One region of the Pseudomonas sp. Ors-4-3C genome, then DNA from elsewhere that is predicted to be linked to it. Evidence: predicted binding sites of a transcription regulator. Region 1 holds the regulator's gene; the other holds the start of a gene.
The links. The regulator FliA, encoded in region 1, starts transcription of late flagellar genes. The targets are predictions, from matches to a motif close to CTAAAGTTTNNNNNNNNNNNGCCGNTAA.
Positions count from the first base shown of each region.

Region 2: a site for FliA is predicted at 1,724-1,751, ahead of ACVHNU_RS11500 (methyl-accepting chemotaxis protein). Genes of this name have one in related genera too.

Region 1 covers NZ_CM146900.1:981,034-984,240, reverse strand. The annotation lists gene ACVHNU_RS04590 (chemotaxis protein CheA) at 1-31, opposite strand, end outside; gene ACVHNU_RS04585 (protein phosphatase CheZ) at 67-855, opposite strand; gene ACVHNU_RS04580 (chemotaxis response regulator CheY) at 874-1,245, opposite strand; gene fliA (RNA polymerase sigma factor FliA) at 1,412-2,152, opposite strand; gene fleN (flagellar synthesis regulator FleN) at 2,149-2,979, opposite strand; gene flhF (flagellar biosynthesis protein FlhF) at 3,093-3,207, opposite strand, start outside.
Region 2 covers NZ_CM146900.1:2,579,328-2,582,534, forward strand. The annotation lists gene ACVHNU_RS11485 (MmcQ/YjbR family DNA-binding protein) at 1-203, shown strand, start outside; gene ACVHNU_RS11490 (DUF1294 domain-containing protein) at 319-747, opposite strand; gene ACVHNU_RS11495 (undecaprenyl-diphosphate phosphatase) at 744-1,574, opposite strand; gene ACVHNU_RS11500 (methyl-accepting chemotaxis protein) at 1,879-3,207, shown strand, end outside.

The DNA.
Region 1 (3,207 bases):
GAAGGATCTCTTCATCGGCGCCGAAGCTCATTAATGGGGTGCTCCTACAGGTCTAAAAACCTAAACTCAAAATCCAAGGCTGGATAACAAATCGTCCACATCGTCCTGACCGGACACAACGTCTTCTCGTTTATCGGCATGAATCTGCGGACCTTCACCCTGCGAGAGATGTTTTTGTGGATCTTTTTCTGCAAGCATCGCAGCACGGTCGTGTTCGATGCCCGCAAAGCGGTCCACCTGACTGGCCATGAGTACGAGTTTGAGCAAATTGCTTTCGACTTCGGTGACCAACTGGGTCACACGCTTGATCACCTGACCGGTGAGGTCCTGGTAATCCTGAGCCAGCAGGATGTCGTTCAGGTTGCTCGACACCGCACGGTTGTCCGTGCTGCTGCGTGACAGAAAACCGTCGACCCGGCGCGCCAGTTCGCGGAACTCTTCAGCCCCGACTTCGCGACGCATGAAGCGCCCCCAATCGGTGCTCAAGGCCTGAGCTTCTTCAGCCAGGCCATTGACCACCGGCGTGGCGCTTTCCACCAGATCCATGGTGCGGTTGGCCGCGGCTTCGGTCAGCTTGACCACATAGCCCAGGCGTTCGGTGGCGTCGGTGATTTGCGACACTTCCTCGGCCTGCGGCATGTGCGGATCGATATGGAAGTTGACGATCGCACTGTGCAGTTCGCGTGTGAGCTTGCCCACTTCCTGATACAGGCCGCGGTCACGGGTCTGATTGAGCTCATGGATCAGTTGCACAGCGTCGCCGAACCTGCCTTTTTCAAGGCTTTCGACCAGTTCGACCGCGTGTTTTTTCAGGGTCGACTCGAAATCGCCCTGTGAAGATTCGTTATGCTCCATAGCTCCCCCGCGCGTTCATCAGCCGATGCGTTCGAAAATCTTCTCGATTTTGTCTTTCAACGCCTGAGCCGTGAAAGGTTTGACCACATAGCCGTTCACACCGGCCTGAGCAGCCTCGATGATCTGCTCGCGCTTGGCTTCTGCGGTCACCATCAGCACGGGCAGATGCTTGAGTTTTTCATCGGCACGCACGTGGCGCAGCAAGTCGATACCGGTCATGCCCGGCATGTTCCAGTCCGTTACCAGAAAGTCGATGCTGCCGCTGTTGAGCACCGGAATGGCGGTAGTGCCATCGTCGGCCTCGACGGTGTTGGTGAACCCAAGATCCCGCAGCAGGTTCTTGATGATCCGCCGCATCGTTGAGAAGTCATCAACGATGAGGATTTTCATGTCTTTGTTCAATTCGACCTCCAAGCAGTCTTAAACGCGCCCAGCACCTGGACGCGCCACTTCAATCAATCGGCGCAGCACTCGAAGACTGTCTGGAGCACAACAGAGCAAGACCGGTGCCGTTCATCACCGCACCAGCCTCGTTCGCAGTGTCCCCACACTGCCTTCAGCGCGCTCGCCACTCCCCCAAACGCCCCCGCAAACGGGCCGCGCACTGGCTGTGTAACTGGCTGACCCGCGATTCACTGACGCCAAGGACTTCACCGATCTCCTTGAGGTTCAGCTCTTCGTCGTAGTACAGCGCCAACACCAGTCGCTCACGCTCCGGCAAATTGGCAATCGCGTCCGCCAGCGCCGCCTGGAAGCGTTCATCTTCCAGATCGCGTGACGGCTCAAGATGAGCACTGGCGCCATCCTCGTGCAGCCCTTCGTGTTCGCCGTCCTGCAACAGGTCGTCGAAACTGAACAGCCGGCTGCCCAGGGTGTCATTCAAAATCCCGTAGTAATCGTCGAGACTCAATTGGAGTTCGGCCGCAACCTCGTGATCTTTAGCGTCACGGCCGGTTTTAGCTTCAATTGCCCGAATTGCGTCACTGACCATACGGGTGTTGCGGTGAACCGAACGTGGCGCCCAGTCCCCTTTGCGTACTTCGTCGAGCATCGCGCCGCGGATCCGGATGCCCGCATACGTTTCGAAACTGGCGCCTTTGCTGGCGTCGTATTTGGTCGAGACTTCGAGCAGGCCGATCATCCCGGCCTGAATCAGGTCTTCAACCTGCACACTCGCCGGCAAGCGCGCCAGCAGGTGATAGGCAATGCGCTTGACCAGTGGCGCGTAACGCTCGATCAACTCGTACTGCGCGTCACGTGCCGACTTCTTGTAGTAGTTCATACCGCTGGCGGTCATAGCACAGGCCCTGCCGTTTGCTGCACGAGGCGCTCGACGAAAAACTCCAGGTGACCGCGCGGGTTGGCAGGCAGCGGCCAGGTATCGACCTTCTGCGCGATCGCCTTGAACGCCAGCGCGCACTTGGAACGCGGAAAGGCTTCATAGACCGCTCGCTGCTTCTGCACTGCCTTGCGCACGCTTTCGTCGTACGGCACCGCGCCGACGTATTGTAAGGCGACGTCGAGGAAGCGATCCGTGACCTTGGTCAACTTGGCGAACAGGTTGCGCCCTTCCTGCGGGCTCTGCGCCATGTTGGCGAGGACGCGGAAGCGGTTCATGCCGTAGTCGCGGTTGAGCAGTTTGATCAGCGCGTAGGCGTCGGTGATCGAGGTCGGCTCGTCGCAGACCACCAGCAACACTTCCTGCGCGGCGCGGACAAAACTGACTACCGAGTCACCAATACCCGCAGCGGTGTCGATCACCAGCACATCGAGGTTGTCGCCGATGTCGCTGAAGGCCTGAATCAGACCGGCGTGTTGTGCCGGGCTCAGGTGCACCATGCTCTGGGTGCCGGAAGCGGCCGGCACGATGCGGATCCCGCCGGGGCCCTGCAACAGCACGTCGCGCAGCTCACAGCGGCCTTCGATGACATCGGCCAAAGTGCGTTTGGGGGTCAGTCCCAGCAGAACGTCGACGTTCGCCAGCCCCAGATCGGCGTCCAGCAGCATGACCCGACGGCCAAGCTCTGCCAGCGCCAGAGACAAGTTCACTGACACGTTAGTCTTGCCGACGCCACCTTTGCCGCCGGTCACCGCGATCACCTGTACGGGATGCATGCTGCCCATGTTATTTCTTTACCTTGTCTTGCATAGACGGAGGCCACATTACTGGCTGCGCGTTCTCAACCGGAACAATGCATGGCAGACCATCGATGTAGGTACAAAAACTGTTCATTACCTCAGCCAACCTGCTTGGTCGGGCTGTGGTAGATATCAGCGAACATGTCAGCCATGGCTTCTTCGCTGGGTTCTTCCTGCATTTGCACGCTGACGGCGCGACTGACCAATTGATGA
Region 2 (3,207 bases), 1.6 Mb from region 1:
TCAAGGTCGACAAGGATCTGTTTCTCGGCCATTGCGACCGCCCGGGCATTCATCCGGCGCCTTATCTGGCGCGGGCGCAGTGGATCATCATGCACCCACCCTACCCGCTGGGTGCCGAGGAACTGCAGGGCTTGCTGCAGCGTTCGCATCAGTTGGTGGTGAGCAAGTTGCCGAAGAAAACCCAAATCGGATTGTTGCTCTAAACCCGATCCTTGTAGGAGTGAGCCTGCTCGCGATAGCGGTGTATCAGTCGACATCTCTTTGACTGATGCGACGCCATCGCGAGCAGGCTCACTCCTACAGGGGATTTGTGGTGATTCAGAACAATGAAATCAGGTTCGAACCCAGAAACAACTGGTCGATCCAGAACACCTGATGCAACACCACAATCACCCAGAACAGAATCTGATACGAAACCTTGCGCGTCTTGTGCCGAAACACCTGCTGAGCAATCAGCGCACCCGGCCAGCCACCCGCCAGCTCCACCGCGTGCAGTACGTTCTCCGGCGTTCGCCAGGCGTCGGCACGAGCCTTGCGCTTGTCAGCCCAATACAGAAAGAACGCCAGCACGCTGACGATCCCATAGGCGGCCAGCGGCACCAGCGAGATTCCGCGCAGCCACATCGACACCGAACCGAACAGCGGCATTGCGCAAACGATCAGGAGAACGATCAGTTTCAACTTGAGGTTCTGAATCCCACCACCGGATGGACGTCCTTCGGGGCGACGGGCGCGAGAGTCACTCATGCCTTGGCCGCCGACCAGTCGACCCAGCCGAACTGCCAGGTCGCCAGAATCACCAGACCGAAAACGATCCGGTACCAGGCAAACGCTGCGTAACTGTGGCTGGCGATGAACTTGAGCAGACCGCGTACGGCAATCATGGCGAAGATGAACGCAGTGATGAAGCCGATGGCAAACACCGGGAAATCCGCCGGCACAAACAGGTGGCGATACTTGTAACCGGAGTACACCGCCGCACCGACCATGGTCGGCATGGCCAGGAAGAACGAGAACTCGGTCGCGGTCTTGCGCGACAGGCCAAACAGCAGGCCACCGATGATCGTCGAGCCGGAACGCGAAGTGCCGGGAATCATCGCCAGACATTGCGCGAAGCCGACTTTCAGCGCGTCCTTCCAGGTGATCTCGTCCACGGTTTCGGCGTGCACTTCATGCTGCCTGCGTTCGGCCCACAACATGATCACGCCACCCACCACCAGCGCAGTCGCAACCGTGATCGGGTTGAACAGGTATTGGTGAATCAAATCGGCAAAAATCACCCCCAACACCACCGCCGGCAGAAACGCGATCAGCAGGTTGGCGGTGAAACGCCGAGCACTCGGCTGGGTCGGCAAGCCGATCACCACGTCGAGAATCTTGCGGCGAAACTCCCACACCACCGCGAGGATCGCGCCGAGCTGAATAATGATGTTGAACGCCATGGCCCTTTCGCCGCCGAAGTCGAGCAAGTCGGCAACAATGATCTGGTGTCCGGTACTGGAAATGGGCAAAAACTCCGTCAGCCCCTCTACAACTCCAAGAATCAGCGCCTGCAAGGCGGTCCAAAGATCCATCAATCCCCCAAAGAGCGATGCACGGCGGCATGCCCCGATAATATTTTTTTACGTTCACTGCGTTCAGCGTAGCTGTTTGTTGCTGTACCGATTCCGCGCACACAGGATCCACACGAAACGGTCAAAATTCCGTGAAATATCAACTTGGATTCAGGTTTTTACGCGCGGGGCCGAAATCCTAACAGACAAGCCTTAATAGTGCTGCGGCGTTATTCGACTTGGGTCGCGTATGCCCGATCACCCAAACGTGGTTGGATGCTGGCGTTGATTTATTACAAGAAAAAGAAATCGGAGTGACAGCGTTATGAACAGCTTGCGCAGTGTGTCGATCAGCCGACGCTTGTGGCTCATTTTGATTGTGGCAGTGGTCATGTTGTTGACCTTGGGCGTGTTGATGCTCAAGCAGATCCACGACGACCTGTATCACGCCAAGGCGCAGAAAACCCAGCATGTGGTGCAGACCGCCAGCGGCCTGCTGACCTACTACCACGACCTCGAAACCGCCGGCACCCTCACCCGCGACGCCGCACAGAAACAGGCGCTGACCGCCATTCGCGGTCTGCGCTACGACCAGAGCGACTACTTTTGGATCAACGACCTCACGCCTGTGATGGTCATGCACCCGACCAACCCCAAGCTCGAAGGCCAGAACCTCTCGGCGATCCGTGATCCGGACGGTTTCGCGGTGTTCAACGAAATGGTCGCAATCGCCAAAAGCAAGGGCGCCGGCATGGTCGATTACCGTTGGCCCAAGCCCGGCGCCAGCGAGCCGGTGGCGAAAACCTCTTACGTCAAACTGTTCGAGCCATGGGGCTGGGTGCTCGGCTCCGGCGTTTACATCGACGATGTGCAGGGCGAGTTCCAGGGTCAGGTGATCAAGGCTTCGGTGATAGGCCTGGTGATCGCCGTGATCATGGCCCTGCTGGTGATTTTGATTGCCCGCAGCATCGTGCGTCCGCTGCAGGAAACCGTGAACGCCATGGCCAACATCGCCAGCGGTGAAAGCGACCTGACTCGCAGTCTCGACACCCACGGCCAGGACGAAGTGACGCAACTGGCTCATCACTTCAACGCCTTTACCGCCAAGTTGCGCCGGGTGATAGGCGATTTGCAGATCTCGGCCAGTGCGCTGGGCCAGTCCTCAAGTGAACTGGGCAACGATGCCACCCAGGCCCAGCAACGCAGCCAGCAGCAATCGCAGCAGATGGAACTGGTGGCGACGGCGATCAACGAAGTCACCTACGGCGTGCAGGACGTAGCGAAGAATGCCGAACATGCGGCCGCTGAAATGCGCGATGCCGAAGCCCAGGCACAACAGGGCCAGATCAACATCGACGGCAGTCTGCAACAGATCGATAAACTGTCGGGGACCATTGATCAGGCGGTCGAGGTGATTCGCACCCTGGCGGCGGAAAGTACGCAGATCGGCAGTGTGCTGGAGGTGATCCGCTCGATTGCCGAGCAAACCAACCTGCTGGCACTCAACGCGGCCATCGAAGCGGCCCGCGCCGGCGAACAGGGCCGTGGTTTCGCGGTGGTGGCCGATGAAGTTCGGTTGTTGGCGCAGCGCACGCAAAAATCGACGGCGGAAATCCAGACCATGATCGAACGCCTGCAGAATCATTCCGAAGCG